Regions from separate parts of the Rhodoferax sp. GW822-FHT02D07 genome, predicted to be linked through region 1. Evidence: predicted binding sites of a transcription regulator. Region 1 holds the regulator's gene; each other region holds the start of a gene.
What was found. The regulator sigma-54, encoded in region 1, starts transcription at its own class of promoters, with help from an activator protein. The targets are predictions, from matches to a motif close to TGGCANGNAANCTGCTTT.
Positions count from the first base shown of each region.

Region 2: the regulator sigma-54 is predicted to act here: its motif matches at 5,994-6,011, upstream of glnK (P-II family nitrogen regulator).
Region 3: the regulator sigma-54 is predicted to act here: its motif matches at 2,663-2,680, upstream of AC1RNN_RS15515 (ammonium transporter).
Region 4: the regulator sigma-54 is predicted to act here: its motif matches at 2,493-2,510, upstream of AC1RNN_RS09375 (pilin).

Region 1 covers NZ_JBXAOD010000008.1:152,227-160,121, reverse strand. Annotated here, with positions in the region: gene AC1RNN_RS17390 (THUMP domain-containing class I SAM-dependent RNA methyltransferase) at 1-1,036, opposite strand, end outside; gene rpoN (RNA polymerase factor sigma-54) at 1,033-2,646, opposite strand; gene lptB (LPS export ABC transporter ATP-binding protein) at 2,646-3,422, opposite strand; gene lptA (lipopolysaccharide transport periplasmic protein LptA) at 3,419-4,027, opposite strand; gene AC1RNN_RS17370 (exopolyphosphatase) at 4,101-5,033, opposite strand; gene AC1RNN_RS17365 (thiol:disulfide interchange protein DsbA/DsbL) at 5,126-5,779, opposite strand; gene AC1RNN_RS17360 (SPOR domain-containing protein) at 5,858-6,526, opposite strand; gene argS (arginine--tRNA ligase) at 6,569-7,895, opposite strand, start outside.
Region 2 covers NZ_JBXAOD010000005.1:71,052-78,946, reverse strand. Annotated here, with positions in the region: gene AC1RNN_RS12970 (hypothetical protein) at 1-516, opposite strand, end outside; gene AC1RNN_RS12965 (hypothetical protein) at 562-1,197, opposite strand; partial or broken gene AC1RNN_RS12960 (S1/P1 nuclease) at 1,308-1,781, opposite strand; gene AC1RNN_RS12955 (3'-5' exoribonuclease domain-containing protein) at 2,011-2,679, opposite strand; gene AC1RNN_RS12950 (hypothetical protein) at 2,680-3,189, opposite strand; gene AC1RNN_RS12945 (hypothetical protein) at 3,249-3,539, opposite strand; gene AC1RNN_RS12940 (helix-turn-helix domain-containing protein) at 3,703-3,963, shown strand; gene AC1RNN_RS12935 (hypothetical protein) at 4,126-4,710, opposite strand; partial or broken gene AC1RNN_RS12930 (YifB family Mg chelatase-like AAA ATPase) at 4,965-5,846, opposite strand; gene glnK (P-II family nitrogen regulator) at 6,095-6,433, shown strand; gene AC1RNN_RS12920 (ammonium transporter) at 6,453-7,895, shown strand, end outside.
Region 3 covers NZ_JBXAOD010000007.1:32,537-40,431, reverse strand. Annotated here, with positions in the region: gene groL (chaperonin GroEL) at 1-1,500, shown strand, start outside; gene AC1RNN_RS15525 (hypothetical protein) at 1,643-1,852, shown strand; gene AC1RNN_RS15520 (histidine phosphatase family protein) at 1,949-2,617, shown strand; gene AC1RNN_RS15515 (ammonium transporter) at 2,785-4,170, shown strand; gene AC1RNN_RS15510 (hypothetical protein) at 4,207-4,557, shown strand; gene AC1RNN_RS15505 (hypothetical protein) at 4,605-5,024, shown strand; gene AC1RNN_RS15500 (CapA family protein) at 5,021-6,007, shown strand; gene AC1RNN_RS15495 (creatininase family protein) at 6,004-6,840, opposite strand; gene AC1RNN_RS15490 (ATP-binding protein) at 6,873-7,895, opposite strand, start outside.
Region 4 covers NZ_JBXAOD010000003.1:260,853-268,747, forward strand. Annotated here, with positions in the region: gene AC1RNN_RS09365 (M48 family metalloprotease) at 1-93, opposite strand, end outside; gene AC1RNN_RS09370 (PglL family O-oligosaccharyltransferase) at 262-1,977, opposite strand; gene AC1RNN_RS09375 (pilin) at 2,037-2,462, opposite strand; gene AC1RNN_RS09380 (GspE/PulE family protein) at 2,594-5,005, opposite strand; gene AC1RNN_RS09385 (3',5'-cyclic-nucleotide phosphodiesterase) at 5,002-5,793, opposite strand; gene AC1RNN_RS09390 (CHASE2 domain-containing protein) at 5,802-7,895, opposite strand, start outside.

The sequences.
Region 1 (7,895 bases):
CCGTCTGCGCGAGTTCGCGCGCGCCAAAGCGGGCGCCCTCTCCTTCACCGGCCACACCGCCGATGCCGATGCGTTCGCCATAGGGCGGGTTCAGCACCATCACGCCGCCGCCCTCAATCGGGGGCATGCGCTGTAGCGCGTCGCCGCCGCGGAACTCAATCACATCGGCCACACCGGCGCGCTGCGCATTGCGCTGGGCAAAGTCCACCATGCGGTGGGACACATCGCTGCCGTAGATCAGCGCGGTCTGGCCCGGCTCGGGCTTGACCACGTTGGCCGCGGCCTCGGCCTTCATGTCCGCCCACTCCTGCGAACGGAAGGGCCGGTATTTCTCGAACGCAAAGCGGCGCAGCGAGCCGGCCGCGATGTTGCAGGCAATCTGCGCGGCTTCAATGGCCACGGTGCCGCTGCCGCAGCAGGGGTCATACAGCGGCATCAGGTCGTCGTCGCCCGAGGCCCAGCCGCTGGCGGCAATCATGGCCGCGGCCAATGTCTCTTTCAGCGGCGCGTCGCCCTTGTCCTCGCGCCAACCGCGCTTGAACAGCGGCTCGCCCGAGGTGTCGATGTACAGCGAGCAGGCGTCGGTGGTCAGGTGGGCGTAAATGCGTACATCGGGCCACTGGGTATTCACGTCAGGGCGCACGCCATTGGCCACTTCGCGGAAGCGGTCGCAGACGGCGTCTTTCACCTTGAGCGCAGCAAAGTTCAGCGAGGTCAGCGGGCTGTGCTGCGCGGTCACCTCGATCTTGATGCTCTCTTTGGGCGTGAACCACTGCTCCCACGGCACCTGCATGCCGGCGCGGTACAGGTCCTGCTCACTGCGATACTCGGTGTACGACACCAGCACCAGCACGCGCTGGGCCAGGCGGCTGTACAGGTTGAGCAACATGGCGTGCGCAAACGAGGTGCGCACGGCCACGCCACCGCGCTGCTTGGTCACGCAACCGGGGGGCAGGCCGGTGATCTGCAAAATCTCCGGCGCCAGGTACTCCTCCACGCCGGCGGCGCAGGGGAGAAAAAGGGTCAATTGGTTCATAGCGCTTTGCGGAGTGAGGCGGGGGCGATTTTCAGGCCCTCGCGGTATTTGGCCACGGTGCGCCGCGCGCACTCGATGCCTTGCTCCTTGAGCATGTCGGAAATCTGGTTATCGCTCAAGGGCTTTTTGCTGCTCTCTGAGGCGATGAACTGCTTGATGAGCGCACGCACCGCGGTGCTGGAGGCGTTGCCCCCGCTCTCGGTGCCCAGGCCGGAGCCAAAGAAGTACTTGAGCTCAAAGGTGCCAAACGGCGTGGCCATGTACTTGGCCGTGGTCACGCGGCTAATGGTGGACTCGTGCAAGCCCAGCTCGTCGGCAATCTCGCGCAGCACCAGCGGGCGCATGGCGAGTTCGCCGTGGGTGAAAAAGTTCTTTTGTCGCTCCACAATGGCCGTGCTCACGCGCAGGATGGTGTCAAAGCGCTGCTGGATGTTCTTGATGAACCAGCGCGCCTCCTGCAGGCGCTGCTGCAGCGCGGCATGGCCGCCGGCATCCTTGCCGCCGCGGTGGTTGCGCAGCACATTGGCGTAGATATCGTGCACCTTGAGGCGCGGCATCACGTCGGGATTGAGCTGAACACGGAACTTCGGAATGCCGCCGGCCTTGCCAATGGACACCACCAGCACATCGGGCACGATGATGTTGCGTTCCACATCCACAAAGCGGCGGCCGGGCTTGGGCTCAAGCCGCGCAATCAGCGCAATCGCCTCACGCACAAACGCATCGCTGCCCACGCCCATCTGCACCAGGCGCTTGATGTCGCGCCGCGCCAGCAGGTCCATGGGCTGGCGGCAGATGGCCAGCGCCACCTGCAACACTTCCAGCCGGTCGTGCTCACCATCGTCTTCGGCCAGGGTCAGCAGAGCTTGCAGCTGCAGGCGCAGGCATTCGCCCAGGTCGCGCGCGCCCACGCCGACGGGCTCCAGGCTGTGCAACAGGCCCAGCGCCACGGTGAAGTGGTGCACCAGATCCTGCAGCTGCTCTTCATCTCCAGGGCTCAGACTACGCGCCAAGTCTTCCAGCGGGTCCTCCAGGTAGCCGTCTTCATTGAGCGACTCGATCAGGAAGCGCAGCGCCGCTGCATCGGTGGCATTCAAGCGCAGGCTCAGGGCCTGGCGGTGCAGAAAGACCTGCAGCGATTCAGAGGAACGCGCCAGCTCGGTGGCGTCCTTCTCTTCGTCATCGCCCAGGTTGTTGGCCTTGGCTTTGGCATCCACGCCCCATTCGCCGTCGTCAGGCGTCATTTCGGTGGTGCCGTCGCCCTCCCAGTTGGGCTCCTCGCTGCTGCTCAGTGGCGTGGCATCTTCATCATTGGAGGTGCCAGCCCCTGTGGATGTTGCATAGTCAGCTACAGAATTAGGAGCATATTCGGCGTCACCGGCTTCGGACAGGCGATCGCCCTCGCTCACCACAGCGTCCGCAGCGTTCAACCCAAAGTCTTCACGCTCGGCCCGGTCCTCGGTCAGCTCCAGAAACGGGTTTTCGTCCAGCATCTGCTCCACCTCCTGGCTCAGCTCCAGCGTGGAGAGCTGCAGCAGACGGATGGACTGCTGCAACTGGGGCGTGAGCGCCAGGTGTTGGGAGACGCGTAATGACAGCCCTTGCTTCATCACATCTTGAAGTGTTCGCCGAGATAGACGCGGCGCACATCGGCGTTGTTCACGATCTCGGAGGGGGTGCCCTGCGCCAGCACATGGCCGTCGCTGATGATGTAGGCGTGGTCGCAAATGCCCAGGGTCTCGCGCACGTTGTGGTCGGTGATGAGCACCCCAATGCCACGGCCCTTCAGGAAGTTGATGATGCGCTGGATCTCGATCACCGCGATCGGGTCAATACCGGCAAAGGGTTCGTCCAACAGGATGAAGCGCGGGTTGGTGGCCAGTGCGCGCGCAATCTCCACACGGCGACGCTCCCCGCCCGACAGCGCCAGGGAGGGTGACTCGCGCAGATGCTCCACGCGCAGCTCCTGCAGCAAGGCGGTCAGGCGCTTTTCAATTTCGGCAGAACTAAGCGGGTTGCCGCCGGCATCCCGCTGCAACTCCAGCACGGCGCGCACGTTGTCTTCCACATTCAGTTTGCGGAATATGGACGCCTCCTGGGGCAGGTAGCCCAGCCCCAGGCGCGCACGGCGGTGGATGGGCATGTGCTCGATGGACTGACCATCGATGGTGATGTCACCCGCGCTGGCGCGCAGCAGGCCCACGATCATGTAGAACGAGGTGGTCTTGCCCGCCCCATTGGGGCCCAGCAGGCCCACCACCTCGCCGGTGCGCACGGCCAGGGACACGTCCTTGACCACCTGGCGCTTGCCGTAGGACTTCTGCAAATGCCGGGCTTCCAGCCGCCCGGTGCTGGTGTCCGGGGCTTCCTGGGCGGGCGCGCTCACTGGGCGGCCTTCTCAAGTTGCGGCGTGGCGCGCAGGGTGGGTGATGTCTGGGGGGCAGCGGGGGTCTGGGCCTCCGGTTTGGGTGTCAGCATGGCGCGCACCCGGCCGGCCGGAGCGCTCGCGCTGCGGGGCGTGCCGTCCACGGTGAATTTGTCGCTCAGGTTTTCGTAGAGGATGCTGGCGCCACTGACCTCGTCGGCCAGCAGGGCACCGCGCAGGCGGCGCAGTTGAGCCTTCTTGAGGAAGCGCACGGTATCGGCCCGGCCATCGTATTCAATGGTTTCTCCGTCGCCTTCGATGTATTCATCGACCCCGTCACGTTTCTGGCGGAAAAAGGCCGGCGTTGCTGTCGAGCCGGTCACCAGACCGTACTGGTACCCGTCCGGGTCCTGGCGCACCTCCAGCTGGGCACCACGGATGATGATGCTGCCTTTGGTCAGGACCACATTGCCGGTGAACACGCTGACCTGCTTGAGGTCGTCGTAACGCAGGGCATCGGCCTCCACATTCATGGGTTTGTTGCGGTCGGCCTTCTCGGCCAAGGCGTGGCCCGCCACACCGGCGAATGCCAGCCCCAGAAACAGCGACAGAGTGGTTTTTTTCATAAAGGCACGAAACTTGCTGAAAAGCGCTTCGGCCATTGTACCGAGCGCTGGCACGTTTCATGCCTTGGCGAGCTCAGCCGTCGGCGTTAATTTTGCTTGTCAACGCCTGCAGCACCTCCGCCGCACGGTCGTTCTCCACCTGGCAGGTACCCGCATTGGCATGGCCGCCGCCGCCGTACTGCAGCATCAGCTCACCAATATTGGTCTTGGAGGAGCGGTTGGTGATGGACTTGCCGGTAGCAAACACGGTGTTCTGCTTTTGCAGGCCCCAGAGCACGTGGATGGAAATATTGGTTTGGGGGAATAGTGCATAGACCATGAAGCGGTTGACCGCAAAGATGGTGTCCTCGTTGCGCAGATCCAGTACCAGCAGGTTGCCGTGCACGGTGGAGCAGCGCAGCAGCTGCTCCTTGGCTTTTTCTGCATGCTCAAAGTACAGATCCACCCGTTCCACCACATCAGGCAGCTTCAGGATTTCGTCGATGCCGTGGTTGCGGCAGTACTGGATGAGATCCATCATCAGCTGGTAGTTGCTGACGCGGAATTCGCGAAAGCGGCCCAGGCCGGTGCGCGAGTCCATCAGGTAGTTGAGCAACACCCAGCCCGTGGGGTTCATGATTTCGTCGTGGCTGAAACGGGCGGAATCCCCTTTGTCCACGGCCTCCATCATGTCGTGGAAGCGCGCCGGGAAGCGGCTGGCGCCGCCGTAGTGGTCAAACACCACACGTGCGGCCGAATCGGCATCGGGCAGGATGATGTGGTTGGGGCGCTCGCCCGTGTTGCGCACGGTTTCTGACTCGTGGTGGTCAAAGGCCAGATGCACGCCGGGCACGTACGGCAGGTTGGTGGTGATATCTCGGTCGGACACCTCCACCTTGCCGTCCTGCATGTCCTTGGGGTGGACGAACTTGATGTCGTCGATCAGGTTCAGCTCGTTGAGCAGGACGGCACACACCAGTCCATCGAAATCGCTGCGGGTAACAAGCCGGTATTTCTGGTGCGCCATGGAAACGGTCTCCCCAAAGTTTGGAACAAGTGCCAAACCATTCTAGAGCCGTTCCCCACAGCGCGGCGGCCTCGCCACCGCAAAAGTCCGGCTCAGCGTCCGGCGCGAACGTCCGCCACCAGCGACTCCACCACCTGCAATGCGCGAGGCATATTGCCAGCCAGGGAGCCGTCGGTGTAATAGCGGCCGGCAATGCCCAGCGCGGGCACACCTTCCACCTTGTAGGCGTTCTGCAGCTGCACGGACTTGGTGACCTTGGTCACCACGGTGAAGGAGTTGTACTGCTCTACGAACTTGGCCTTGTCCACGCCCTGCTGGCCAATCCATTCCAGGATAGCTTCGCCAGTGCTGAGGTTTTTCTTCTCCTGGTGGATGGCGGCAAACACCTTGCCATGCAGCTTCTCGACCAGACCCATGGCTTCCAGCGTGAAATAGAGGCGCTGCTGGGGCGCAAAGCTGTCCTGAAAAGCCACTGGCACGCGGCGGAAGGCCACGTCCTTGGGCAGCTTGGGAATCCAGGCTTGCAGCGTGGGTTCGAAGGCGTTGCAGTGCGGGCAGCTGTACCAGAAGAACTCCACCACCTCAATCTTGCCGGCACCAGCCTCCACAGGCGCACGCGGATCGACCACCAGGTAGTCCGTGCCAGCCTTGGGCTTGGCCGCCTGGGCCTGGGCTGTGGCGCCCCACAGGGTAGTGGAAGCCAGGGCTGCGCCGGTGCCCAGCTGGGCGAATTCGCGTCGTTTCATGTGCATCTCTTCGGTAAGGGGACTGGTTACGGAATGGGTGGGAGAAGCGCCCTGCAGGAAAGTTCCTGGTACGGCCGCTTAGCGCTGCACGCGCACCAGCGCGGTTTCCAGGCCGGACTTGTCCAGTTTCTCCTTGGCCTTGTCGGCCTCGTCCTTCTTCTCGAAGGGGCCCACACGCACGCGGAACACCGGGCGGCCAGACTGCTCGCGCTCGGAAATCTTGGTTTCTATACCACTCAGGGACAACTTGGCACGGTGGGCCTCTGCGTCTTCGGCCTTCTGGAAGGCCCCCACCTGCACAAAGTAGACAAAGACGTCGGCCTCGTTTGCAGCACCGGTCTTGGCCTTGGCCAGATCACCCAGCGGGTCAGCCGACACGGCGGGCTTGAGCTCGCCCTTGGCCTCGGCCTTGGCTGCCTTGGGATCGGCTTTTGCGTCCGGTTTTGCTTCTGCCTTGGCATCAGCCTTCGCATCTGGCTTGCCCTTGGGAGCCGATGCGGCAGAGGCCGGCGTAGTCGCCGGAGGCACGGCGGGCGCCGGGTTCTTGCCATAAAGCATGGCGTTGGGGTCCCAGTTCTTGTTTTTCTGGGCTTCGGCGGCGTCCTGGTCGGCGCTGCGGCTCTGGCTCTTGTTCATGAAGGGCACCGGCACCTTGGTGACGTACACCGCTACCGCCAGGGCGGCGCCCAGGCCGACCACCACACCCACGATGAACCCTACGATGGTTCCGCCACGCTCGTACTTCATGCGTCTATCTCTCGGTTGACTCTGTTGACCCGGTGGGGCCGCTTACATCTTCTGCGGAGCACTGACGCCCAGCACAGCCAGGCCATTGTGCAACACGCGGGCCGTGGCAGCCACGAGCGCCAGGCGGGCCAGCTTGACGGCCTCATCGTCCACCAGGATGCGCTCGGCGTCGTAGTAGCTGTGATAGCTGGCCGCGAGCTCGCGCAGGTAGAAAGTCACATCGTGCGGGGCTTCGCCCTCGGCGGCCGCACTCAGCATCTCGGGGTACTTGGCCAGCAGCAGCATCAGGGCCTGGGCCTGCGGGCTGTCCAGCGCGGACAGGTCCACACTCTTGAGGCTCGCCACATCGCCGCCCCAACCGGCCAGCACCGAGCAGATGCGCGCATGTGCGTACTGCACGTAGTAGACCGGGTTGTCGTTGTTCTTGGCTACGGCCAAATCCACATCGAAGGTGTACTCGGTATCCGGCTTGCGGCTCAGCAGGAAGAAACGCACGGCGTCCTTGCTCGTCCACTCGATCAGGTCGCGCAAGGTCACATAGCTGCCTGCGCGCTTGCTGATCTTGACCTCTTCACCGCCGCGCACCACGCGCACCATGGTGTGGAGCACGTAGTCGGGGTAGCCCTGGGGAATGCCCACATCGGCGGCCTGCAAGCCGGCGCGCACACGGGCGATGGTGCCGTGGTGGTCCGTGCCCTGGATGTTGACCACCTTGGTGAAGCCACGTTCCCACTTCGCGATGTGATAGGCCACGTCGGGCACAAAGTAGGTGTAGCCACCGTCCTTCTTGCGCATCACGCGGTCCTTGTCGTCGCCATAGTCGGTGCTCTTGAGCCACAGCGCGCCGTCTTGCTCATAGGTCTTGCCATTGGCCACCAGCTTGTTCACCGTGGCGTCCACGCGGCCGCTGGTGTAGAGGCTGGACTCCAGGTAGTACTGGTCGAACTTGAGGTTGAAGGCCTGCAGGTCCTTGTCCTGCTCGTTGCGCAGGTATGCCACGGCGAACTGGCGGATGGACTCGACATCGTCCACATCGCCGCTGGCGGTGAACTCGCGGTCGTCGGCCTTGACGGTAGCCTTGGCCTTGAAGGCTTCGGCAATGTCGGCGATGTAGTCACCGTTGTAGAAGGCCTTGGACGCCGGATCTTCCGGGTCCGTGGGCCAGCAGTCGTCACCCGGCTTGAAGCCCTTGGCGCGCAGCTGGGTGCTCTTGGTCAGCGTCTCGATCTGCACGCCGGCGTCGTTGTAATAGAACTCGCGGTGCACCGCCCAGCCCTGGGTTGCAAACAGGTTGCAGATGGCGTCGCCCAATGCGGCCTGGCGGCCGTGGCCGACGTGCAGCGGACCGGTGGGGTTGGCCGACACGAAC
Region 2 (7,895 bases), on a different contig from region 1:
ATTCGGTACGACATGGGTGTCGAGATGGTCAACCATCCGCTGATTCAGGTGATGCGCACCGGGCAAATCTATTCCCGCCTGTCGTGTCCATTCGCGGATTAGGCCAAGGAACACCATGGACAGGGCTTCACCGTCCTCAAGGAACTGCAGCAGGAACGCCTTCAGCTTCGCGCGGCCTTCTTCAGAATGTAGGTCAAGGCCGCCTGGTAGATCGTGCAGTCGATGTGCGATGAGGTTTCGATTGTCGAGAAAGCGCTCGAATTGGTGGTCGAAGGTGGGGTGTAAGTCCACCCTTTTTCGCAGTGTTGTCAGCAGTTGTCCAAGCGTGGCTTTTGAACGCCTCCCGAGCAACGCATTGAGCTGCTCGACCGTCTGTAGAGGCTGGTCGCGTAGTGGAAACGTCAAGCAACTACTCATCAATCGCTCGATACTTTGCCCGGCAAGGACAGCAAGACCCAGGGTTCTCAAGACTTCGTCCTGCGCGGGCTTGTAGCCTGACTGCACATCATCTTTCATTGCATCATCTTTGTTTTCAGTTTCACTCCCAGGGAGGCCGGGCCCTCACTTCTCAAGAGGAAGGGATGGAAGACTTGAAGGTGGGTACAGCTTTCTTGGTAAATGCCAAAGCAATAAATAGGTACTTCCCATCAACAACGTGACGACTAGCGTCACCCATATTCCGAACATCGTGTTGTCAAAAACAAACTTGAGGAGTTGCTCCTCCTTTGAATCAGGGGCATGAAGTGCACGGTCTACAGGAATGGATCTTATGTAATGAGAAACATCATTCCTCATGGCTCCATAGGCTGATTTTTGAACTAGCTTTTCAACGCGCTCCGGCGGCTGATGCAATGAATGCTGTTGAAATTTAAGTGTCGCATCTTCGCAGTACCACTTGCTAAGAGGTAGCTTTTCTTTTGTTGATTCGATGCAAAGAGTAAGCGCGTCCAGCGCAACCTTGTACCCGTTCTCCTTTACTAAATACTCAACGTCATTCAAACGAACCTTGGTTTGCTCCCAACTGCCTTTTTGCATGACGTACAGATAGAGCACCATTCCGAGAGGAATACAACATATCAATGCTACTGCCAGTAGTCTTCGAAGACTGGAAGAGAGAAACCAGAGAAGCACAGCTTTTAGCTTCTCGATTCTGGCGACTGCAAAGGCAATTTTTTCTAGTATTTCTTTAACGGACATTTAATCAACTTCAATAGAAATGAGCGGCTTACCGGGTGACCTGTAATTTTGTTGCTGCATGCAACCTAGGTGCGGGTGTCGTACTGATTTCAAGCACTATGACGCCTCGCTCATGGCCACACTCCATTAAGAAGCTGCGCCAGCCGGCTACCCGCCTGCACCAAGCGCTGTCGTAGTGTTGCCTCATATTGCTTGGCGTACTCGGCGCCCACAGTACGGGATGGGTAGAAGCCCTCCTCGGCCACGATGCGGCAGGACTCTTCTGCAGCTTGCTTCGCACTCCAGCTTTGACTAATTCCCTTGGCACTTTGTAGCAACGAGTCATCCCACCGCACATCTTTGCTTTCAAAGTAACGGATCATTCCTGTATCCCAGAAAGCATGCAGGTTGCTGCCGCGCATGAAGGCCTGCAACTGATAGGAGTTGCCTCCACGGTCGTCTCCCCAGCCGGCATGCAATGGCTGGTGCACATCACCTACCAAGTGCACAAGGTACTTCAGGGCACTGAGTTGCTCCTGGGCATCCCTTGAAGTGCGCAGCAATTCCGCTTGCCGCTCAATTGCGGACACGACGCAGCGCCCAGCCGAATCACTGAGCTGATGGACAAAATCATGCTAGAAAATATACTGTACAAAAGAACAGTATACAGGCGGTACTGTGAAAACGGCTGAACTCAGCCCGTCGGGCAAGTGAGCTGATCTGGCCCTACCTTGCTATTTTTTAAAGCAGGTGGAATTTAGAATTGATAAGCATGGCGACACTGAATGCCATCAGGCGTTGGGTACTACGGGCGGAAATGTCCAACCACTTACATCACCAGCCGCCACCATCCCACTTGAATTCGGATTTCGGGTTGAGTGTGAGACGCGCGCCTTTTAGATCCCCCTTCCCGACCGCCAGAAGGCTGCGAGGATCACGGCGTCCGGCTTTGACCTCTTCTGCATCCTTGCGCAGACGCGCTTTGAGCATAGGCAACCCGCCCTCGTCCCGAATGTCACCGCCTGATGTGTACCAAGCTTGTCGGTTGGCCAAGGCATCGTCCAGGGCATGGTGGCGACGTAGTCCGCTGGCAAACGCCGCTTCACGCGCCGCCTCAAATGCATCGAATGCGTACAGGTAATCCGTCGTCAGCAGCAATGAATCGCGGGCAAGGTTTTGCGGCCAACGCTGCTTCAAAAGGGTTTCAATCCAGAGCCAGTCAGATTGCAATGAGTCTGTTGCCAGCATCATGGGCACACGCAATCCCTTGATCCACGCTGCGAGGTGCTTCTTTAGTGTGACCATGGAGAGGCGGGATGCACCGCCTTCAAGGTGAGGAATGACTTCTCTTTGGGTGAATTCACTCGCGTCGGAGGGTTTCCATGTATCGGACGGTTCGGCGTAGAACTTGTGTTCACCCGATTCGTCCACCAAGCCGATGGACATAAGCTTGGCGTCCGGGGTTAATCCGGTGAATTCAGTGTCAACAAAGAGGCGGTCCATTTATTGAATCCTCCTGATGGGTTCCATGAAGACCTTCCAGGCCCTGTAACCGGCCATCAGTCCTCGCGCATCAGCCAGCGCATGGTGCGGGGGCCAGTCATTTGAATACACAGCATTGAGCGCTTTTTCAAATACAGGATGGGTGATGATGTGACTGGCGAGATGCAATTTATCACCCACATTGGGTGGAGCTTGCCGATGGGATGCACCCAACCAGGCGTCTTCCAATAGCAGCCAATCACCCTCAAAATCAAAAATGAGCGTGGCGGGCTCAGGCAGGCAGTCAAACCAGGTGCGCAGTCGTTCCGTCAATTCTGGTTGTGTGCACGCGGCTCCGGGTACACGCCCCAGCAGCGGCAAAACCTCCTGGCACACAAAGTCGCTGCAATCCTCACGCCGGTAGTCGGCGCGCTCTGCATAAAACTCGCATCCATCTTCTGCCACCAAAGCAAGGCTGATAAGGCCATGCTTCGCAAAGTCCGTGAACTCGGTGTCAAGGAAGACCAGCATTTTTAGATTTTGGCTTACGGCGCCTGCCCTATATGGGAATCTGTTATTGAAGTCGTCCGTCAGGACGGTTCCTTCTTCAGATTTCCGATAAAGGGGAAGTCCAACGATCCATCATCATGGCCTTTCAGGATGAGTGTTCCTTCTGGACGGATTATTTTGACGTCCTTGCCGTCAACCTCATAAGGCCACTCAACAGCACCCAGATAGACCGCTTTGCCATTGGGTTTCAGGGTCAAGACAACTCCTTTCATGCCAGGCGCGTCGCTGCGATAGGCGCCGGCTAGATCACCTTTGCCGCAGGCGGTCAGGGTAAGTGCAAATATTAGTGTCGATGCTGCAAAGATTCTCATGAGTCCTTCCTTGGGGTTGCGTTTAGATGGTCGCCACATGGCACCGTAGCTGCTGCGTTAATTGTGCCTGCATTTTGTTATCTATAGACACGTGTCTTTAGACTACATAAAACAGATAGTGCAGACGATGCGACCCAGCCGCAATGCACTTCTTCTACAGGCCTTGGGCACTACCCTCAAGGAGCGACGGGGCGAACTTAAGCTCACGCAGGAAGACGTGGCAGGCGCTGCGGAAATTGACCGCCCGTTTATTACGTTGATTGAGTCGGCCGCGAAGCAGCCGACCATTAGTGTGTTGTGGCGACTAGCGATGGCTGTGGAACTGACACCTGCAGAATTCATCGCCCGGGTGGATCAGCGATATCAGGACATCCGTGCGGTAGCCGTTTCGCCTGGTAAGGGTGCCCGCACAAAGAGCAATTGATCACCGCGCGATGAACGCCAGTTGTTGGCGTTTTAGTGGGTAGGCCTGTCTTCTTCTATACCCAGGCGTCGCTGTTTGAAAGTCGTGAGTGTGTTTAGGTCGCTTAGACAAGAGCCAGGTGAACGGCCGGATGCCGGTTCGTGTAAATCGAAATCTTCGACGTCATGGGTGGCAATCCCTTTGCCGCATTTCAGATTTGCCACTTGTGTCAACAACTGGTTGGTCTATGACGAAAGTCTTACGGTCAACGTGATAGCTATAAAAGCACTCAGATTTGAATAAGATTTTCTGGTCACTAGCATTGACTGCCTCAATCTTCAGTACGTATTTGGGCTCGGATATGTAAGCTGCAGGGTGGGTGTTCACCGCGCCAGGGTGTGCTTCTAGCTTGAGCACGTGTCGATAAGCGCTTTTTCCGGCATCCGATTTACTCAAGCCAATAATTTGTGACCTGTACTCGCACGGATAGAACAGTGGACGCTCACTTGTTCCATTGATGCAACCAAGATTTGTGCTCGCCTGCAAAAAATACTGAAGATTGCTCTTACTAGTATTGAGAACTTCTAATTCAAATGAGGTTTGCCCTTCGGTTATTTCCAATACGGGCAAAGCACCTGGTTGAACCAGAACGGTCGGCTCGTAATCCACATTGCGTTGGGACCAAGAAAAAAAGAGTGAAACAGCGCTCATTGCAAGTGCCATCAGTGAGATCAGTGTTGTAACTACATTAAAAGCGCGCGTATTCATGGGGCAAATAGTGTCTTGATTTGGAAGGCGACCTGCACGCTAGCAGCTCAGCGCCAGTCCCGGCATTTACTTCGTTTCCCGAATCAACGTGTTTGTCCAACCGGCGCCTGCGGTTTACACGGTGACAATAAATTTGATGCGTTGGTAGGTATAGGACAAGAAGTTTGGACGGTCTGCACAACATAGACCCAAATTTGTTGTCTAAGCTATTGATCACGCAGGAGGTGTTGAGACAGTAACTTTAGATGCCTACATCCAACCAAAGCGGCCGCGGTGGCTGTATGGTGCGGCGAGCACGTAGGCCTGTGGCCCCAGCGCTCCATGGCAAAGCGCCCGCACAAACTGCCGATCGCTGCGCTTTGCAGGGCTTCGTCGGTGTCCATGTCGGGCAGCAGCCCGGCGAAGCGCTGGGCCAGCATGGATTTGCCGGAGCCCGGAGGGCCTACCAATAGTAGCGAATGCGCGCCCGCCGCGGCAATTTCCAGGGCCCGCTTGGCGCCGGCCTGGCCCTTGACGTCGGCCATGTCGGGTCCGCGCAGGGTCAAGCCGATGGGGGCACCCTGTACGCGCACCCAGCCGTCCGGGTCCTCCGGCGCGGCGGGGGCATCGTCTGCCGGAGGCGGTGCAAAGTGGCGAACCACGTCCAGCAGGTGGCGGGCGCGCACCACATGGGAGTCCGGCACCAGGGCTGCTTCTTCGGCGCTGTCGGGCGGAAGCACCAAACGGGTGCTGACCTGGGCGGTGCGCAAGGCCAGCGCCATAGCCAGGGCGCCGCGCACCGGCCGCAGCGCGCCGGACAGGGACAGCTCGCCCGCAAACTCGTACTGGGCCAGTGCGGCGCCATCGATCTGCCCGCTGGCCGCCAGAATGCCCAGGGCGATGGGCAGGTCCAGCCTGCCCGAGTCCTTGGGGAGGTCTGCAGGGGCGAGGTTCACAGTGATCCGCTTGTTGTGGGGGAACTCCAGTCCGCTGTTCTGGATGGCGCAGCGCACGCGTTCACGGGCCTCTTTGACCTCCACGTCCGCCAACCCCACCAGCCCGAAACTGGGCAGGCCGTTGGCCAAGTGCACTTCTACCGTGACCTGCACCGCTTCCAGCCCCAGCAGGGCGCGCCCCTGCACCAAAGACAAGCTCATGACCCTTGCTCCCAAAACGGTGCGCTGCATCGCAGTGCATGCGCAGTAATTGCACTAATGTTGTGCATGCTGTATTTATATACAGTTATGTTACTCCAGTGCGCGTCTTTTGGCGAGTTGTCCCTGCGATTTGCAGGTTGTTTCACTTGGCACGCCTTCTGCTTTATCGAGTTATCTCCAGACCCATGGAGAGGCAGACCAGCCAGACCCGGTGTCTGTTTCAACTGTTATCAAGCTGAGGTGAAAACATGAAACTCGTAACGGCCATCATCAAACCGTTCAAGCTCGATGAGGTGCGAGAAGCCTTGTCTGGCATTGGTGTGCAGGGCATTACCGTGACCGAAGTCAAGGGCTTCGGCCGTCAGAAGGGCCACACAGAGCTGTACCGCGGTGCAGAGTACGTGGTGGACTTCCTGCCCAAGGTGAAGATTGAAGCGGCGATTGACGACGCTTTGGTGGACCGCGTGATCGAAGCCATCGAAGGTGCAGCCCGCACCGGCAAGATCGGCGACGGCAAGATTTTTGTCTACAACTTGGAACAGGTTGTGCGCATTCGTACCGGCGAAACCGGCAAAGAAGCGCTGTAACCAGAAAGAGAGCTCAAACATGAAAAAACTGCTTGCCTCCCTGGCCTTGGGCCTGAGCCTGCTGGGCGCGGGAACCCTTGCCTTGGCACAGGACGCTAAACCGGCCGAAGCCCCCGCTGCTGCCGCGCCTGCCGCTGCCGCTCCCGCTGCTGAGGCGGCTGCTGCCCCCGCGGCCGCTGCTGCTGCCGCACCGGCTGCTGCGCCCGCCGCCGCACCTGCTCCCGTTCCCAACAAGGGCGACACCGCATGGATGACCACGGCCACGGCCCTGGTGATTTTCATGACCCTGCCTGGCCTGGCCCTGTTCTACGGCGGCCTGGTGCGCAGCAAGAACATGCTGTCCGTGCTGATGCAAGTCTTCGTGGTCAGCGCCCTGATCTACGTGCTGTGGGCCATCTATGGCTACACCCTGGCATTCGGCGGTGACGGCACCTTCATCGGTACGCTGGACAAGCTCTTCCTCAAGGGCATCACGCCTGATTCCGTGGCTGCCACCTTCAGCAAGGGTGTTGTGATTCCCGAACTGACCTTCGTGGCATTCCAGGCAACGTTCGCGGCCATCACCTGCGCCCTGATCGTGGGTGCTTTCGCCGAGCGCATCAAGTTCTCCGCCGTGCTGGCTTTCAGCGTGCTGTGGTTCACCTTCAGCTACCTGCCCATGGCCCACATGGTTTGGTACTGGGCCGGTCCTGACGCGATCTCCGACGCGGCTTCCCTGGAAAAAGTGGTTGCTGCTGCCGGTTACCTGTGGGGCAAGGGCGCGCTGGACTTCGCTGGCGGCACCGTGGTGCACATCAACGCCGCTGTGGCCGGCCTGGTCGGCGCCTACGTGGTGGGCAAGCGTATCGGTTATGGCAAGGAGTCCATGGCTCCCCACAGCCTTACCCTGACCATGGTGGGTGCCGCCATGCTGTGGTTTGGCTGGTTCGGCTTCAATGCCGGCTCCAACCTGGAAGCCAACGGCCTGACCGCCCTGGCCTTTGTGAACACCCTGCTGGCGACTGCTGCTGCAACCCTGGCCTGGATCACCGGCGAAGCCCTGACCCGTGGCAAGGCCTCCATGCTGGGTGCTGCGTCTGGCGCCGTGGCTGGTCTGGTGGCCATTACCCCCGCTTGCGGTTTCGTGGGCCCCATGGGCGCCATCATCATCGGCCTGATCGGCGGCTTCCTCTGCCTGTGGGGCGTCAACGGCCTCAAGCGTCTGCTGGGTGCTGACGACACGCTGGACGTGTTCGGCGTGCACGGCGTGGGCGGTATCGTCGGCGCGTTGCTGACTGGCGTGTTCGCAGCGCCTTCCCTGGGTGGCACTGGCGTGTACGACTACGTTACCAACGCTGTGGGTGCTGAGTACTCCATCGGCAGCCAGGTCTGGATCCAGGCCCAAGGCGTGCTGGTCACCATCGTGCTGTCCGGTGTGGTCTCCTTCATCGCCTTCAAGCTGGTCGACCTCGTGATCGGTCTG
Region 3 (7,895 bases), on a different contig from region 1:
AAGAGCTTCGGATCACCGGTGATCACCAAGGACGGCGTGAGCGTGGCCAAAGAGATCGAGCTCAAGGACAAGTTCGAGAACATGGGCGCCCAGATGGTCAAACAAGTCGCATCCAAGACTGCCGATGTGGCGGGTGATGGCACCACGACGGCAACTGTGCTGGCCCAGGCCATCGTGAAGGAGGGCATGAAGTATGTGACGGCCGGCATGAATCCGATGGACCTCAAGCGCGGCATCGACAAGGCGACCGAAGCCGTGGTGGCCGAGCTGAAAGTCTTGTCCAAACCCTGCAGCACCAACAAGGAAATTGCCCAGGTGGCAGCCCTGTCCGCCAACTCGGACAGCGCGATCGGCGACATCATTGCCAAAGCCATGGAAAAGGTGGGCAAGGAAGGCGTGATCACCGTGGAAGACGGCAAGAGCCTGGACAACGAGCTGGACGTGGTCGAGGGCATGCAGTTCGACCGCGGCTTCATCAGCCCCTATTTTGTCAACAACCCCGACAAGCAAACCTGCGTGCTGGACGAGCCGCTGGTCCTGTTGCATGACAAGAAGATCTCCAACATCCGCGACCTGCTACCGGTCTTGGAAGAAGTGGCCAAGGCTGGCCGCCCCTTGCTGATCATCGCAGAAGACCTGGAAGGCGAAGCCCTGGCGACCCTAGTGGTCAACAGCATGCGCGGCATCCTCAAGGTGGCCGCGGTCAAGGCACCCGGCTTTGGCGACCGCCGCAAGGCCATGCTGGAAGACATCGCCATCCTCACCGGCGGCACCGTCATTGCCGAGGAAGTGGGCAAGCAACTGGACAAGACCACGCTGGCCGATTTGGGCCGCGCCAAGCGGGTGGAAATCCACAAGGACACCACCACCATCATCGATGGCGCGGGCGACCAAACCGCCATCAAGGCCCGCGTCTCCACCCTGCGTGCCGGAATTGAGAACAGCACCTCCGACTACGACAAGGAAAAGTTGCAGGAGCGCATTGCCAAACTCGCTGGCGGGGTGGCGGTCATCAAGATCGGTGCAGCCACTGAAGTGGAAATGAAGGAGAAGAAAGACCGTGTGGACGATGCACTGCACGCCACGCGCGCAGCGGTCGAGGAAGGCATCGTTCCCGGCGGCGGCGTAGCCCTGCTGCGGGCACGTGCAGCCATCAAAGGCCTCAAGGGCGCCAATGAGGACCAGGACGCCGGCATCAAGATCGTGCTGCGCGCGATTGAGGAGCCGCTACGTGCCATCGCATTCAATGCCGGCGACGAAGCGTCGGTGGTGATCGACAAGGTCCTGGCTGGCAAAGGCGCCTGGGGCTACAACGCGGGCACTTCGCAGTACGGCGACCTGATCGAGATGGGCGTTATCGACCCTACCAAGGTCACCCGCACGGCGCTGCAGAACGCGGCATCGGTGGCCGGCTTGATCCTGACCACGGACGCCAGCGTGGCCGAAGCGCCCAAGGAGGAGAAGCCGGTGGCTCCCGCCACGGCTGATATGGACTACTGAGCCCAGGTAGCAGAAGGCCCCGGAGCAGCCGCCGGGGCCTTTTGTGGAGTCATGCACCATGCCCCCAAACCCTCGTACATCGATATCTCACGCATTACGTTCTTCATTTGGACCGGCTCAAAGCACACCAGGCACTTGTGGTATGGCCGAGGCCGACATGGCGCGGCTGACCGACTGGTTCGCCGGCAATCTGGCTTTGAGCCGTTCGGAGGCACACGCTTTGCTGGAACAAGCCGTCGAATCAGGTCGCCTGCCCCGGCATCGACAAGAGTTCGTCGCCGCCATCAAGGCTTTGGCCACAGGGCCTGGCAATTGGCCCCATATGGGGTACCGGCTCCTGCCCGAGCACTAAGAAGTCGCATTCCTGGCTGGCCACGGCGCTCTGATTTTCATAGCTGCTGTCGCACATTTAACAAGCGCCAGGTGCCGATTGGGCTTAAATATCCCCATGGGCAATCTCTATCTGGTGCGGCACGGGCAGGCTTCTTTCGGGGCTGCGGATTACGACAAGCTCAGCGAACTCGGCCACCGGCAGAGTGTGCGGCTGGGAGAGTACTTTGCGGGCAAGGGCTTGCAGTTTGAGGCCGTGATCACCGGCACGCTCAGGCGCCATGCGCAGACCTGGGCGGGTATTGCCCAAGGGGCCGGCCTCACCCACACGCCACTGGAATGGCCCGGGCTCAATGAATATGACAGCGAAGCCGTCATCAGGGCGATCCACCCCGCGCCACTGGCCAAGCCGGACACGCCCGAGATGTACCGCCACCACTTCCGGCTGCTGCGTGACGGGCTCACGCAATGGATGAACGGCGTGATCAGCCCGCAAGGCATGTCCAGCTACGATGATTTTGTGCACGGTGTGACCAGCGCGCTGGACCATGTACGCAAGGCGCACACGGGCAATGTACTGATCGTCAGCAGCGGCGGGCCCATTTCCACCGCAGTGGGCCACATCCTGGGCACCACGCCCGAGACGACCATCGAGCTGAACCTGCGTATCCGTAACAGCTCACTGACCGAACTGGCCTACACGCCCAAGCGCCACATGCTGGTGACCTACAACACCCTGCCGCACTTGGATGACGCCCAGCACGCCGACTGGGTGACCTACTCCTGAGCTTTCCGGCAACCGCGTCGGCTTTGTAACAAGGCGTGACGTGATTGGCACGGCTCGTGCTTTGCCCCCTCTGTTGGACCGCACAGAGGAAAACGATGCACCGATTCGGAACGAAGTGGGTTGCGCCTTTCTTGGGCGCCTGTGTTTTGACCTGGAGTCTGGCCGGCATGGCACAGACGGCACCCAGCCCGGATGCCGGCGCATCGGCGCCTGCAGCTGCTCCGGTGGCGGAGGTATCGGCCCCAGCCGCCGCGGCGCCACCCCCCGTCGCTGCGCCCGCACCAGAAGCGCCCGCAGCCCCTGCCCCGGTGACCAAACCCAGCGTGGTGGCCCAGGACACCATCAATGCGGCAGACACCGCCTGGATGATGACCAGTACCGCCCTGGTGCTGCTGATGACCCTGCCCGGCATTGCCCTGTTCTACGGCGGCATGGTGCGACGCAAGAGCGTGATCAACACCATGGCCAGTGTCGTGGCGATTGCCTCGCTGGTCAGCCTGCTGTGGTTCGCGGTGGGCTACTCGCTGGCCTTTACCCCCGGCCACACCTGGCTGGGTGGCACCGAGCGGCTCTGGTTCAGCGGCCTCAACTACATGAAGGAAGCCGGCATGGTCGCCGTCAGCCATGTGGCACCAAACATCCCGGAGTCGGTCTACGCCATGTTCCAGCTGACCTTCGCCATCATCACCTGCGCACTGATTGTGGGCGCGTTTGTGGAGCGCATGCGCTTCTCTGCGATGCTGTGGTTCATTGGCATGTGGTCGGTAGTCGTGTATGCGCCCATTGCCCACTGGGTGTGGGAGCCGGGCGGCTGGCTGGTGCAGCTGGGCGTGCTGGACTTTGCAGGCGGCTCGGTGGTGCACATCAATGCCGGCGTATCCGGTCTGGTCTGCGCCTACATGCTGGGCGCACGCAAGGGCTACGGCCGCGAACCCTTTGAGCCCTTCAACCTGGGCCTGACCATGGTGGGGGCGGGCATGCTGTGGGTGGGCTGGTTTGGCTTCAATGCCGGTTCGGCCGTGGCCTCTGACGGACGCGCGGGCCTGGCCATGGCGGTGACGCACATTGCCGCCTCGGCCGGTGCCATGGCCTGGATGCTGGGCGAATGGATCATGCGCGGCCGCCCCTCGCTGCTGGGCTTGTGCTCGGGGCTGGTGGCGGGCCTGGTGGCGATCACACCGGCCGCCGGTTTTGTGACGCCGGGTGCGGCAGTAATCTTTGGTGGCGTGGCCGGTCTGGCCTGCTACTGGGGCGCGACCGGGCTCAAGCGCATGCTCAATGCCGATGACTCGCTGGACGTGTTTGGCGTACACGGCATTGGCGGCATCGTGGGCTCGCTGATGACGGGCTACTTTGCAAGCAAAACCATCTCGGGCGTGAGCGGCAGCGTGGCCACCCAGGCCTTGGGCGTGTTGGTGGTGGTGGTGTACAGCGGTTTGGTGAGCTGGGGCCTGCTCTGGTTGACCAAGCTGATTGTGGGTCTGCGGGTGGACGAGAACTCTGAGCTCACCGGCCTGGATGTCTCGCAGCACCGGGAGCATCTGGGGACCTGATACGGCCCGGCTTAGGGCCTTTACAAGGAGTGTTGCATGTTGAACAGTGAAAAACTGGCGGTTGCCGCCCACCTGCATGTGCTGTTGCGCCGCAAGACCGGGCGCGTCACCGACACCGAGTGGATGGCCTGCAACACCGAATACGCCGCCGAGATCGTGCGCTTTGCACGCGCCGCCGCCGAAGAAGACGGCCACACCGATCTGGCCGAATGGGCAGCCAAGCTGGAGCTGGCCATGGTTCCCACGCCCGCGCAGCGCCCCACACGCGATCGCCTGTTTGGCGTCATCAGTGGCAATACCAAACCCGCCCCGCTGCCCGGCGCGTCCGACTCCCTGATCGGTGCCAGCGAGAGCGAAGCGCACCGCTACATCCGCGGCATCCGCTAGCAAAAGCCCTGATGGCGTCGGGGCGCTCAAGCCGCACAATGGGGCGGATGCGCCAGTTCAACCTCGTATCACGTATCCCCATACGCACCATCTCCTTGGCCTGCACGGTCGCCCTGGCTTGGCCCACGGCCTGGGCCAGCCCCCGGCTTCTATGCCAACTCACCTATGCCGGCAGCACCCAGACACTGGAAGCTGCGCCCGTGGCCAATCCTTATGGGGTGGAGTCCGTCGATGTGGGCGGGCGCTTTCGCTTTAAGGCAGTCATGGTGGGTAGCACGGCGCAGCCGGACTACATCAAGCTCTACGCCTATGTGGAGACACGGCGCCAGCCGGTGCTGGTGCAACAGGCCACCTACCTGCCGCCGTTTGCGGCTGGCCCTTCACTGACCGGCAAGCAGTTTGTCTACGCCGGTGCCGTGGAGCGGGAACTGCAATACGAATGCACCCTGCAGGGGGCAGCTCCATGAGGCGCACGCTACTACGCATAGGTCTTCCTGTCCTGCTCGCGCTGCAGGGGGCTCTGCCCGCCCTGGCCCAGCAAGCTCCGGTCACCTTGGTGTTCGCGGGTGACATCGTACTGGACGACGTGGCCGGCGCCATGATTGCGCGCGGGCAGGACCCCTTTGCCGCGTTTGCGCCCCTGTTCAAAACCGCCGACATTCGCCTCGGCAACCTGGAGTGCGTGGTCGCCACCACAGGCTCGGCTGGCGACAAGAACTACACCTTCCGCGCCCACCCGCGCGTGCTGCCGGTACTCAAGCGCCACTTTGACGCCATGGCCCTGGCCAACAACCATTCGGGTGACTATGGGCGCGAAGCCTTTGCGGAAATGCTGGGTCTGCTGCAGCACAGCGGGCTGGGCTACTTTGGTGGGGGCTACAACCTGCAGCAGGCGCATACGCCGCTGATCGTGGAACGCAAGGGCTTGCGCATTGCGCTCCTGGGCTACAACGAGTTCATGCCGCGCAGCTTCGAGGCCGATGCCGACGCCCCGGGCTCAGCCTGGAGCGAGGACGAACAGGTGGTGGCCGACATCCGCGCCGCACGCAGCGCGCACCGGGCGGATCTGGTCATCCCCGTGATGCACTGGGGCTGGGAGAACGAGCCCGTATCCAACGTGCGCCAGCGCAAGCTGGCACGCCTGATGGTAGATGCCGGGGCCGATGCCGTGATTGGCGGCCACCCACATGTGACGCAAGACATCGAGCACTACCGAGGCAAGCCGATTGTCTACAGCGTGGGTAATTTCGTGATGAAGGAAACCGACAACGCCAACCAGCGCGTGGGCTGGGTGCTGCGTCTGCGCCTGGATGCTACAGGCGTGCAGGCCTTTGACACACGGGTCGCCCGCATCGACATGGAAGGCATTCCCACACCCGACCACAACACCGCCAGCCCCTGCTGGCAACGCGGCGACGCCGCAGTGCAGCAGTGCCGTAACGCCGACTAGGACAAATCGCGTAGCGTGTCGGAAGGCAGGCGGTGGATTTCGGCCAGGGTCTGCGCCAGCGCGCGACCGGCGGCATCGAGCACGGCGCGGCCTTTCTCGGCGGTAGCGGCCGCAGCATTGCCCACAGCGCCAGCGGCGTTGTAGTCCTGCATCTGCCAGGCCAGCTTGGCGCTTTTGCCGTTGCCCAGAATGGGGAACTGGCGCGCCCGGTCTTCGGAGGTGGAGGCAAAGTTCTGTGCCTGCGCCATGTCCACCTGCTGGGGCGCGAGCGCCAGCATCATGGACGTCTCGATCTCGCCCGCGTGGATGCCAAAGCGGTGCTCGTGCGCGCTGAACAGCGCATTCACATCCTCACCCGCCGGACCGGTGAGCGGCAAACCAAACCAGTTGACGCTGTAGACCAAGAGCCCCAACCGCGCGCGCAGATCGCGTGCCACCACATCCATAAGACCCACCTGTCCGCCATGCGCATTGAGCAGCACCAGTTTTTTCACACCGCTGGCCGCCACGCACTCGCCCAGCTCGGTCCATAGCCGGATCACAGTCTCGGCCTTGAGCGTGAGCGTGCCGGGGAACTGCGTGTGCTCGGGGCTGAAACCCACCGCCTGGGTAGGCAAGAACAGGGCTGGCACCTCGGCCGGAATGTGCGCGAGGCTGGCAGCAACCACGCCATCGGCCAGCGCACTGTCCACACGCAAGGGCAGGTGCGGGCCATGCTGTTCAGTAGCGGCCACGGGCAGCACGGCAATGGTGGAGGCCAGCATGCCGCTGGCTTGCGCCTGCGCAAATTCGCGCGTGCTCCAGTCGGCCCAGAAACGGGAAGGGGTTTGCATGCGCCTATCTTAGAGGCTGGGGAGCCGGAGCATTAGCGCGCCAGCGCCTCGGGCTCCACGCCGTCAAAGGCCACCACCGGTGCGGAGCGCGGCAGCACCATGCGGAAGGTAGCGCCATGCCCCACTTCGCTGGCCACATGCACCGTGCCCCCCAGGGTTTTGGTGACCAGGTTGTAGACGATGTTCAGGCCCAGTCCGCTGCCGCCCTGGCCCAGCTTGGTGGTGAAGAAGGGGTCGAATACGCGCGCCAGGTGGGCCTGCGGAATGCCGGAGCCGTTGTCGCTCACGAGCAGGTGGACGGAGCCATCCTCCGCCATGTTGGCCGTCACGCGCACGGCACCATGCGGTATGCCCTCGAACGCATGCAGGAGCGCGTTGTTGATGAGGTTGGTCAGCACCTGCCCCAGCGGTCCGGGGTAGCTGTCCATGACGATGTCGGCGTGGATATCGCACTCCACCAAATGGTTGGACTTGCGGATCGTGGGGCCCAGCGTGAGCAATATCTCGCTCACCGTGGACGCCAGGTTGAAGGTGCGGCGGTTCAGGCTGGTCTGGTCCACCGCCACCTGCTTGAAGCTCGACACCAGCTCGGCCGCGTGCTGCAGGCCGCGCATGAGGATGCCTGCGCCCTGGCGGGTGTTGTTGACGAACTCCTCCAGCCGGCTGCGGGTGAGGCCCTGGCCCATGCTGGCGGAGAAGCTGGTGGCGTGGTCCTGCAAGGTGCTCGCCACGGTGAGGCTGTTGCCGATGGGGGTGTTGAGCTCGTGCGCAATGCCAGCCACCAGCGAACCCAGGGCCGACATTTTTTCGGCCCGCACCAGCTCGCTCTGCGCTGCGGTGAGCTGGGCCAGCGTGGTCGAGAGTTCCTGCGTGCGCTCGGTCACGCGCTGTTCCAGCGTGGCGTTGAGCTGGAGGATGTTTTCCTCGTAACGGTGCTTGGCGGTGATGTCGTCAAACGCCATGATGAGCACCTTCTCGTCGCCCAGTGTCACCAGCCGGCCCGAGAGTTCGCAGAGCATTTCCACCTGGCCGTTGGAGCGGTACATCCAGGTACG
Region 4 (7,895 bases), on a different contig from region 1:
GAGCTCGCGGGCAATGCGGTCGCCGAGGCGGCGTTCGGCGGCGGGGGTGATGGTAACGCCGTCGCCGAGGCTGGGGAGGGTGCTAGGAAACAATGGAGCACTCTGAGCCGCAACAATTGAAGTATTGAAGGCTGTTGGTACTGATATCGCCAAACAAAAAATGCAATAACACCAGGACTTTGGAGAAATTTGTTTGCTCCTTTCTTGGAGATAGACCGTCCGACTCGAAATGTAAACGCATCTGCATGAAGATGAGATTTTTTACTTATCCGATTCTTGACGCCAGGTTACCCGTGCCAACTCTGGAAAAGTAAGCTGATCGCTCATCCAGACCTTGTGCCATACAGCACATTCACCATCAACGGTAAAGACGCACAAGCGATCTATCCAATACTGCGCCCTTTCCGGCTCAGCCGATATCGCGGATGCCTTTGCGACTCGGAAGATCGTCCACCCCGTAGGAAAGCGTTGCGCAACTGCATCCAACGTCTGCAAATCTTTCTTCGGCATGTTGCGGCTCAACACCACACGCTCAGCCCAAATCCAGGCTCGCAACTGCGTCAAGACCATCAGATCCGGTGGCTCACCAAGTTTCGCGCCGGAAACACCAATGCGCGCCTTCTCAAATCTCAATGCGTAATAACTTTCTTCGCTTCGTAAATAGTCCACGATCGTCACGATCAAAGCCAATCCCGCAATAACCCATAGCACCACCAATGTCCACGGTTTGGTTTGCACCAATCCTTTGTTATCTAAGCAATTATTAACCGCGCCAATTAAGATTCCAGTTGGCAGCAAAAAGAAAGCGTGATGCAACGGGAATTCAAGCATGGCGTGCATCCCAATTGTCATAATGGCCATTAGGCAAATTAATCCTTGGGGGTTAGTTATTTTGCGCAAAGCATTTTTGAACCAACCGATCACAACCCCGATCAAGACAATTCCAAGCGGCAGCCCCATCCAAAGCAATATATCGAGAAACAGGTTATGAGCCTGACCAAATATTACGCCCAAGGAGGAAAATTGCGTTGAAACATTTACCTGCGCCGTTGCAATCTCGCTCAAGCCATATCCAAACCAAGGGTGATCCAATATAGCTACAGCAAAGATTTTCCAAGCCTTCAGACGCAAATCTGTTGCTTGAATTGGCCTCGCATAGGCCGCCCCACCATCCATAAAGAGTAATTGATGGAGTTCATTCAACCATCTTGGCAGCATTAAATACGCGACATAGAGGCATATGACAACTATCGCGACATTGGATGATCTCCATCGAGATCGCCACCACCATATTAAAACGACTAAAACAGTTAGTGAAAGCATGCCTGTGCGAGATTGCGTAAAAGTCAATCCAACGACCAGACAGACCGCCAATGCGATGGCCACCCACCCGCGTATTAATTGATCTTGATAAAAGAGCAGAGCACCCAAAAGGCCCCATAAAAATAGTGATGCCAGTAGGTTTGGTTGTCCAAGGTTCGCATACAACCGATTGCCAACCAATCCCATTGAAACTAGATCGGTAACTTCCTTGCCATATAAGTCAAACCATGTGTAAAGCTGAAGACCAAAGGAAGCAAGCGATGCAATTACAAATGCTCCAAACAAAACATGAAGCAATTGTCCCGAGACCATCGCCTCCCAACGCTGACCCAGTTGCATTGCAAGCAGAAAACCCAACAGATAAGTCGAAGATATCCACGCCTGCCCAAAAAAAAATATTTGACCCGCAACCCACTGTATCCATGGCAACAATACGGTAGCGAATGACACTATGCCGAGCATGTTCCATTGCACCAAGTTACGTGCACGATACAGGATCGCGGCCATCCCTATCCACAGGCTCACGGCTACCCAAGCATCGGTGTGAAATGTTGTCCACGGCAAATAATGATTTGGAATGAGCCAACCCAATGACAATAAAACTGCCCAACAAACCAACGATAGCGTTGGTAGAACAATCGGGTCTGACTTCATATATGATTTACCAGAATAACAAAAGGGCCCCGCAGGGCCCTTCATTTAAAATCGGTAAGTTATTTGCAGCTTGCTGGACGATACTTTGCGTCGATAGTCCCAGCACAAGTCCAAGTAACCTGTCCATTGCTAGACAAGGCACCAGTCAAAACAATCGTAGAGTTGCTAATCTTGGCATCACCCTTGGCAGTCGCAGTCACTGTAGCGGTGGAAGCGTCTGTTTGAGCATAAACAACGCTTGATACATAAGTAGAGTTTTGAGACTGAATTGTGAAGCTACCCGTCAAAGGCATAGAGCCATTAACTTGAGCCACTTCAGCAACGGCAGTACGGCCCGACGACGCAGCGAGCATAACTTCAGAAACGCGAGCACGCACAGTGTAGTCTTGGTATGCAGGCAGAGCCACGGCAGCCAAGATACCGATGATAGCAACCACGATCATCAGTTCGATGAGGGTAAAACCCTTTTGAATAGAACGCTTCATAAAACCTCCAGAAAATAAGAGGGTTCAAATACAGCAGGCTTCGTGCCAGCTAGAAACAGAGCTGCAAAGCTTGAACATAGCCCTTTTTGTACGGCTGACACACCCAGAAAAGCGTCAAACGAACATTTTTGTCACTTAATACAAACCTGTCTGACCATCTTGAGGTCGGTCAGCCCCATCATCACCTTCTCCATCCCATCCATCTTGAGGGTGCGCATGCCACCTTCTACTGCGGCTGAGAACAGTTCGGCAACGCGAGCACGCTCCTGGATCAGCTTCTTGACGCCATCATCGGCAACCATAAGTTCATGCAGACCGACTCGACCCTTGTAGCCAGAGCCATTGCATTTGTCGCAGCCCACGGCCTTGTAGAGTTTGAGCTGACCGCCGTCGCCGTAGGTTTTCTGCCATTGGGCGACCATTTTCTGAGACTCACCGGCGTAGTCGGCCTTCCACGCCTGGGAGTGACGCAATTCTTCTGCGTACTCAGCGGCAAATAGTCGCAACTCTTCGGCGTCTGGGGTATAGGATTGCTTGCAATCGCAGAGCTTCTTGGCGAGACGCTGGGCGAGGATGCCCAGCAGGGCGTCCGCGAAGTTGAAAGGATCCATGCCCATGTCAAGCAACCGCGTAATGGACTCAGGCGCGGAGTTGGTATGTAGGGTGGAGAACACCATGTGGCCGGTCAGCGAGGCCTCAACGCCCATAGACACGGTTTCCTTATCGCGCGATTCACCCACCATGATGATGTCGGGGTCTGCACGCAGAAAAGCCCGCATGACCAGTGCGAAGTCAATCCCGGCCTTTTTGTTGATCTGAACTTGCCGCAATCCCTTCTGGGTAATTTCCACCGGGTCCTCGGCAGTCCAGATCTTGGTGTCCGGCGTATTAAGGAATTTGAGGATCGAGTGCAGCGTGGTGGTCTTACCGGAGCCGGTGGGGCCGCAGACATAGAAGAGACCATAGGGTTTGCTGACCGTGGACTCCAACCGCGCCTTGTTGTGCGGCGTCAGACCCAGCTTTTCCAGCGGTATGGGTTCGCCAGCGGCCAAAATCCGCATGACTACATCTTCCACCCCGCCCGCTGAGGGGATGGTGGCGACGCGCAATTCGATATCGAGCGGCCCGTACTTCTTGAACTTGATTTTTCCGTCCTGCGGCTTGCGGCGCTCGGAGATGTCAAGGTCACACATGATCTTAAGGCGCGTGACCATGGCCTGGCGGAAGTGCGCCGGGACTTCCACATAGGGCACCAGGCTGCCGTCAATGCGAAAGCGGATGCCGGTCTTGAGCTTACCGGGCATGGGCTCGATGTGAATGTCGGAGACCTTCTGGTTATAGGCGTCGATGATGACCTTGTTAACAAACTTGACGAGTTCGTTGTCCGCCGCAGCGGACTCAAGAGACTCGTCGTTGGTGCCGTCGTCTATGGGAGCACCATCCATATCGGCCAGCAGTTGGTCGATGGTGCTTCCATCGGCCGTGGCGCCAAACAGCTGCGTCGCGGTTTCCTTGAATTCGGCCTGGGTGGTGACACGGTAGGAAAACTTGTTAGCACGCGGGAACACCTGCGGAACCACGCGTGACCCACGGACCGCCTCCGGATCCAGGCACATGATGACCAGCCCTTCGGGGGACTCTTCCAGCGGAATCCAGCCCTGCTCTGCGATGAACTCTTTCTTGAGCGCGCCATGCAGCATCTCGGAGCGTATGCGGCCCGCGTTGAAAGGCTCGTAGGCCACGCCAAAAAACTTACCCAAAGCAGCTCCGATCAAGGCGGCGCTGATGCCAAAGGATGACGTCAATGCCGACTCGATGGAATGCCCTTCGGCACGCGCCTCTTCAATGCAGGTACGCAGCTCCTGCTCCGTCAACAAACCATCCGCCACCAGGCTGTCAAACTTGCTGGCCTTCTTCACGCTTGCAGCAACGTCGGTTTTCTTAAGGCGTTGCCGGATCGCCGTGGCCAGCGTCTTGCACAGCTCAGTCACGCCATCGACTTCGAGGTCGCCAAACGGTTCGTCGTTCTTATTGTTGATGACCTGCAAGACGCCATGCAGGATGTTGCCATCCAGGATGGGCGCAACCAGCATTTGCTTGGTGCGGTAGCCCGAACGTTTGTCCACCTCCTTAAGGAAGGAGAGCGAGGGATGAATACGCTTTAGTGCCTCCTCGTCATATACATCGGGCAGATTCAGCGGCGCCTTGCTGTAGGCGGCATAACCGGCCAGGCTTTGCGGGGAGATCGGTAGTTTGAGGTCACGGCTGCTGTTGAGACCAGTTTTGATCTTTGAAACAATCGAGCCTTGGTCTTCGCTAACCGCGTACAAGGTCAGACGGTCCGCATTGAGCAACTTGCAGATTTCTTGGCTGGTCTCCAGCATGATCTGCTCGAGGTTTTCGGTCTCGTGGATGCGCGCTGTGACCTGATGCAGCTGCCGGTAAAACAAAGCCTCAAAGGTCATGCCACGCTTGCGCGAGGGCAGTTTCTGCGATTCAAAGAAAGCCTGTTCCGCGCCAACTGGCGGAATGACGGTACTCATATCTCGAACTCCTGTCCCGCGCGCAGCCAGCGTATGTCATGGGTGACGTCCGGGCCGAAGGGCTGCGTTTGGTCGAAGCGTTGTATCTCGGCCATGATGAGTTCGGTTTCGGCGGGCTTGGTATGGGTGATAAAAATGGGGAAACGCACACCCTTGGGAATACAGTCGAGCTCTTCCGAGAGGGACTGCGGCGAAAGATGCAAGCTTTTGCGCGCCAATTCCTTTTCCCGGTTGCTAAAGGCCGTCTCGATTACGAGCATGGATACGCGCATCTGATTGATGCGCCGCCACAGCGCCGGATTGCGCTCGGTGTCGCCGGTGAACACCCAGTTGCCGCCACCCGCATGCACTGCATACCCGGCTGCGGGCACCGTGTGCGTGGCAGGAAGCACTTCAATGGTCTTGCCTGCCAGTTGCACCTGCTGCCCCAGCGTCACCTCGATAAAGCGGACGAAGGGGGAATGCAGACTGGGGATGCGCGAGAAGTCGGGCCAGATAACGTCGTTGAAGATATGCGCCTTGAGCGCGGCAATCGTGCCGTGCAGCGCATAGATGTCCAGTGGGCGGCTGCGCTGCGAGGCCACGGCATCCACCATCAGGGGCAGGGCCGCCACATGGTCCAAATGCGAGTGGGTCAGAAAGACGGAGTCGATCCGAGCCATTTCCTGAAGGGTAAGGTCGCCCACGCCTGTACCGGCGTCAATCAGCACCTCTCCATCGATCAGAAAGGAGGTGGTCCGGCAATCGCGGGCGATTGCGCCGGAACACCCCAGGACTCGGACTTTCACGTGTGGCCTTATTTGGTCTCGAAATTGGTGGCGCCGTCCCATTCAGGATCGAAGGGGAGCAAGCGCATGGAGGCTACTCTTTCAGAATACAGCTGGTAAAGGTATTTTTTGGCATTCATGCGCATTAAATTGAGCAGGAACACATCCGCCTGGTCCCAGTTCTGCGCCCGATAGACGCGCAGGAAGGCGGCCCAAGTCTTGACCTCCTCTGCCACTTCGCTGCTGATGCGCCCGGCCGGCGCCATGGGCCAATGGATGGAGACGGCCTGCTCCTTGCCCTTGACGCGCACCTTGTCGAGCTCCTGCCAGGCGAAATCCGGCGCCAGCTTGCGCGTAGTCTCGCTGACCACGATATCTATGCCATAGACCTTGGACAGCCCCTCCAGGCGCGAGCCCAGGTTCACGGCGTCACCGATCACGGTGTAGCTGCGCCGAATGTTGGAACCCATGTCGCCTACGCACATAGTGCCGGTGTTCAGGCCGATGCCGATGCCGATTTCCGGTAGCCCCTGGGCGCGGTGCTCGGCGTTGATCTCGCGCACGGCGTTGGCCATTTCCATGGCCGATTTCACGGCCAGATGCGCGTGATCCGAGGTCTCCACGGGCGCACCCCAGAAAGCCATCACGCAGTCACCCATATACTTGTCGATGGTCCCTCGGTTGGCCCGAATTAGGGTGGTCAGACGGCTGAACACACCGGTCAGCAGCGCCTGCAGTTGGGTCGGTTCCATCTGTTCCGACATCTTGGTGAAGCCCCGCATATCGCAGAACATGACGGTCAGCTCCCGGTTGGTCGCCTGCATGTTGTAGCTATCGGGGTCTTTGAGCATTTCATCGACCAATTCGGGCGGCACGTAAGTGCCGAACAGATTGGCCAACTCGCGCTTAGAGCGGCTTTCAACGAAATAGCCATAGCTCATGTTCAGGCCAAAGGCTGCAACCACCATGGCCAGCACCGAGGCCAGCGGCAGCACCAGACCATAGCCCAGATAGAGCCAGAGGTTCATGCCCAGCAAGACGGCCAGCGCCAGCACACTGAGCAGCACCGCGCGCGGCGCAGACAACAGGGGTAAACCAAACGCCAGCACCAGACCGGCCAGCAGCACGATCACCACCTCATAGCCCACCGCATAGTCTGGCCGCACCAGCATATTGCCGTCCAACAATGCCGAGATGATGTTGGCGTGCGTCTCCACCCCGGGATAGGTCTCGCCCACGGGCGTCACGCGCAAGTCCAGCAGGCCTGGCGCTGTAGTGCCCAGCAGCACCACTTTGCCTTTCAGACTTCCTGCAGGCAGCTTCTTTTTCACGATATCGGAGGCCGAGATATAACGGAAGGAACCGCCATTGACTCCGCCCTTGCCGCGGTAAGGCACCAGGGTAGCGACGCGCTCGTCCACCGGAATCGCCAGCGCCTTGTCGCCCTGTTTGAGCAGGACCCGATCCATGCCCTGGTAGTTCTTGGCCAGAAAACGCTCGTTGGAGAAGCCTGGCGCCACGCTGGGCATGCCAGCAATCACACGGAACATGGAGAGTGCAATAGATTCGTAGTACTCCCCCTTGTACTCCGCCAGCAGTGGCAGCGAGCGCACCACGCCGTCGCCGTCGGTGATGGAGTTGAAGAAGCCGGCCATGGGAGCAGCCTTGGCCAACTGCTCGATGTTGGAGCCATAGCCGGTCCAGGAAGTGGCACGTATCTGCCGACCCTGCAGGGCCTCTGGACGCAGCACGGGCGCAGGGAGCACGCCGTTGGAGCGGCCATCCTTGTCACTGCTGAGGTAATAGCCCATGACCACGGGGCGGTTCGCCAGTGCGGCAGCAAAGATCGCATCGAAATCCAGTTCAGGCTGCAGCTGCTTAAGGCGTTCGGAAAAGGCCGGGTAGTCCTTGAGCTCGTTGCGAGCAAGCTGGCCCAACCGGGTCAGGCCTGAGCTCTCATCGGCCTCGGCAAACACCACGTCAAAGCCCAGGATCGCGATCTGCTGGTCCTGAAACAGGGTATTGACCAAATCAGCCAGCTTGTTGCGCCCCCAAGGCCAGCGGCCAAGATCGGCCAAGCTTTTTTCGTCAATGTCGATGATGACGACGCGGTCATCCATGGT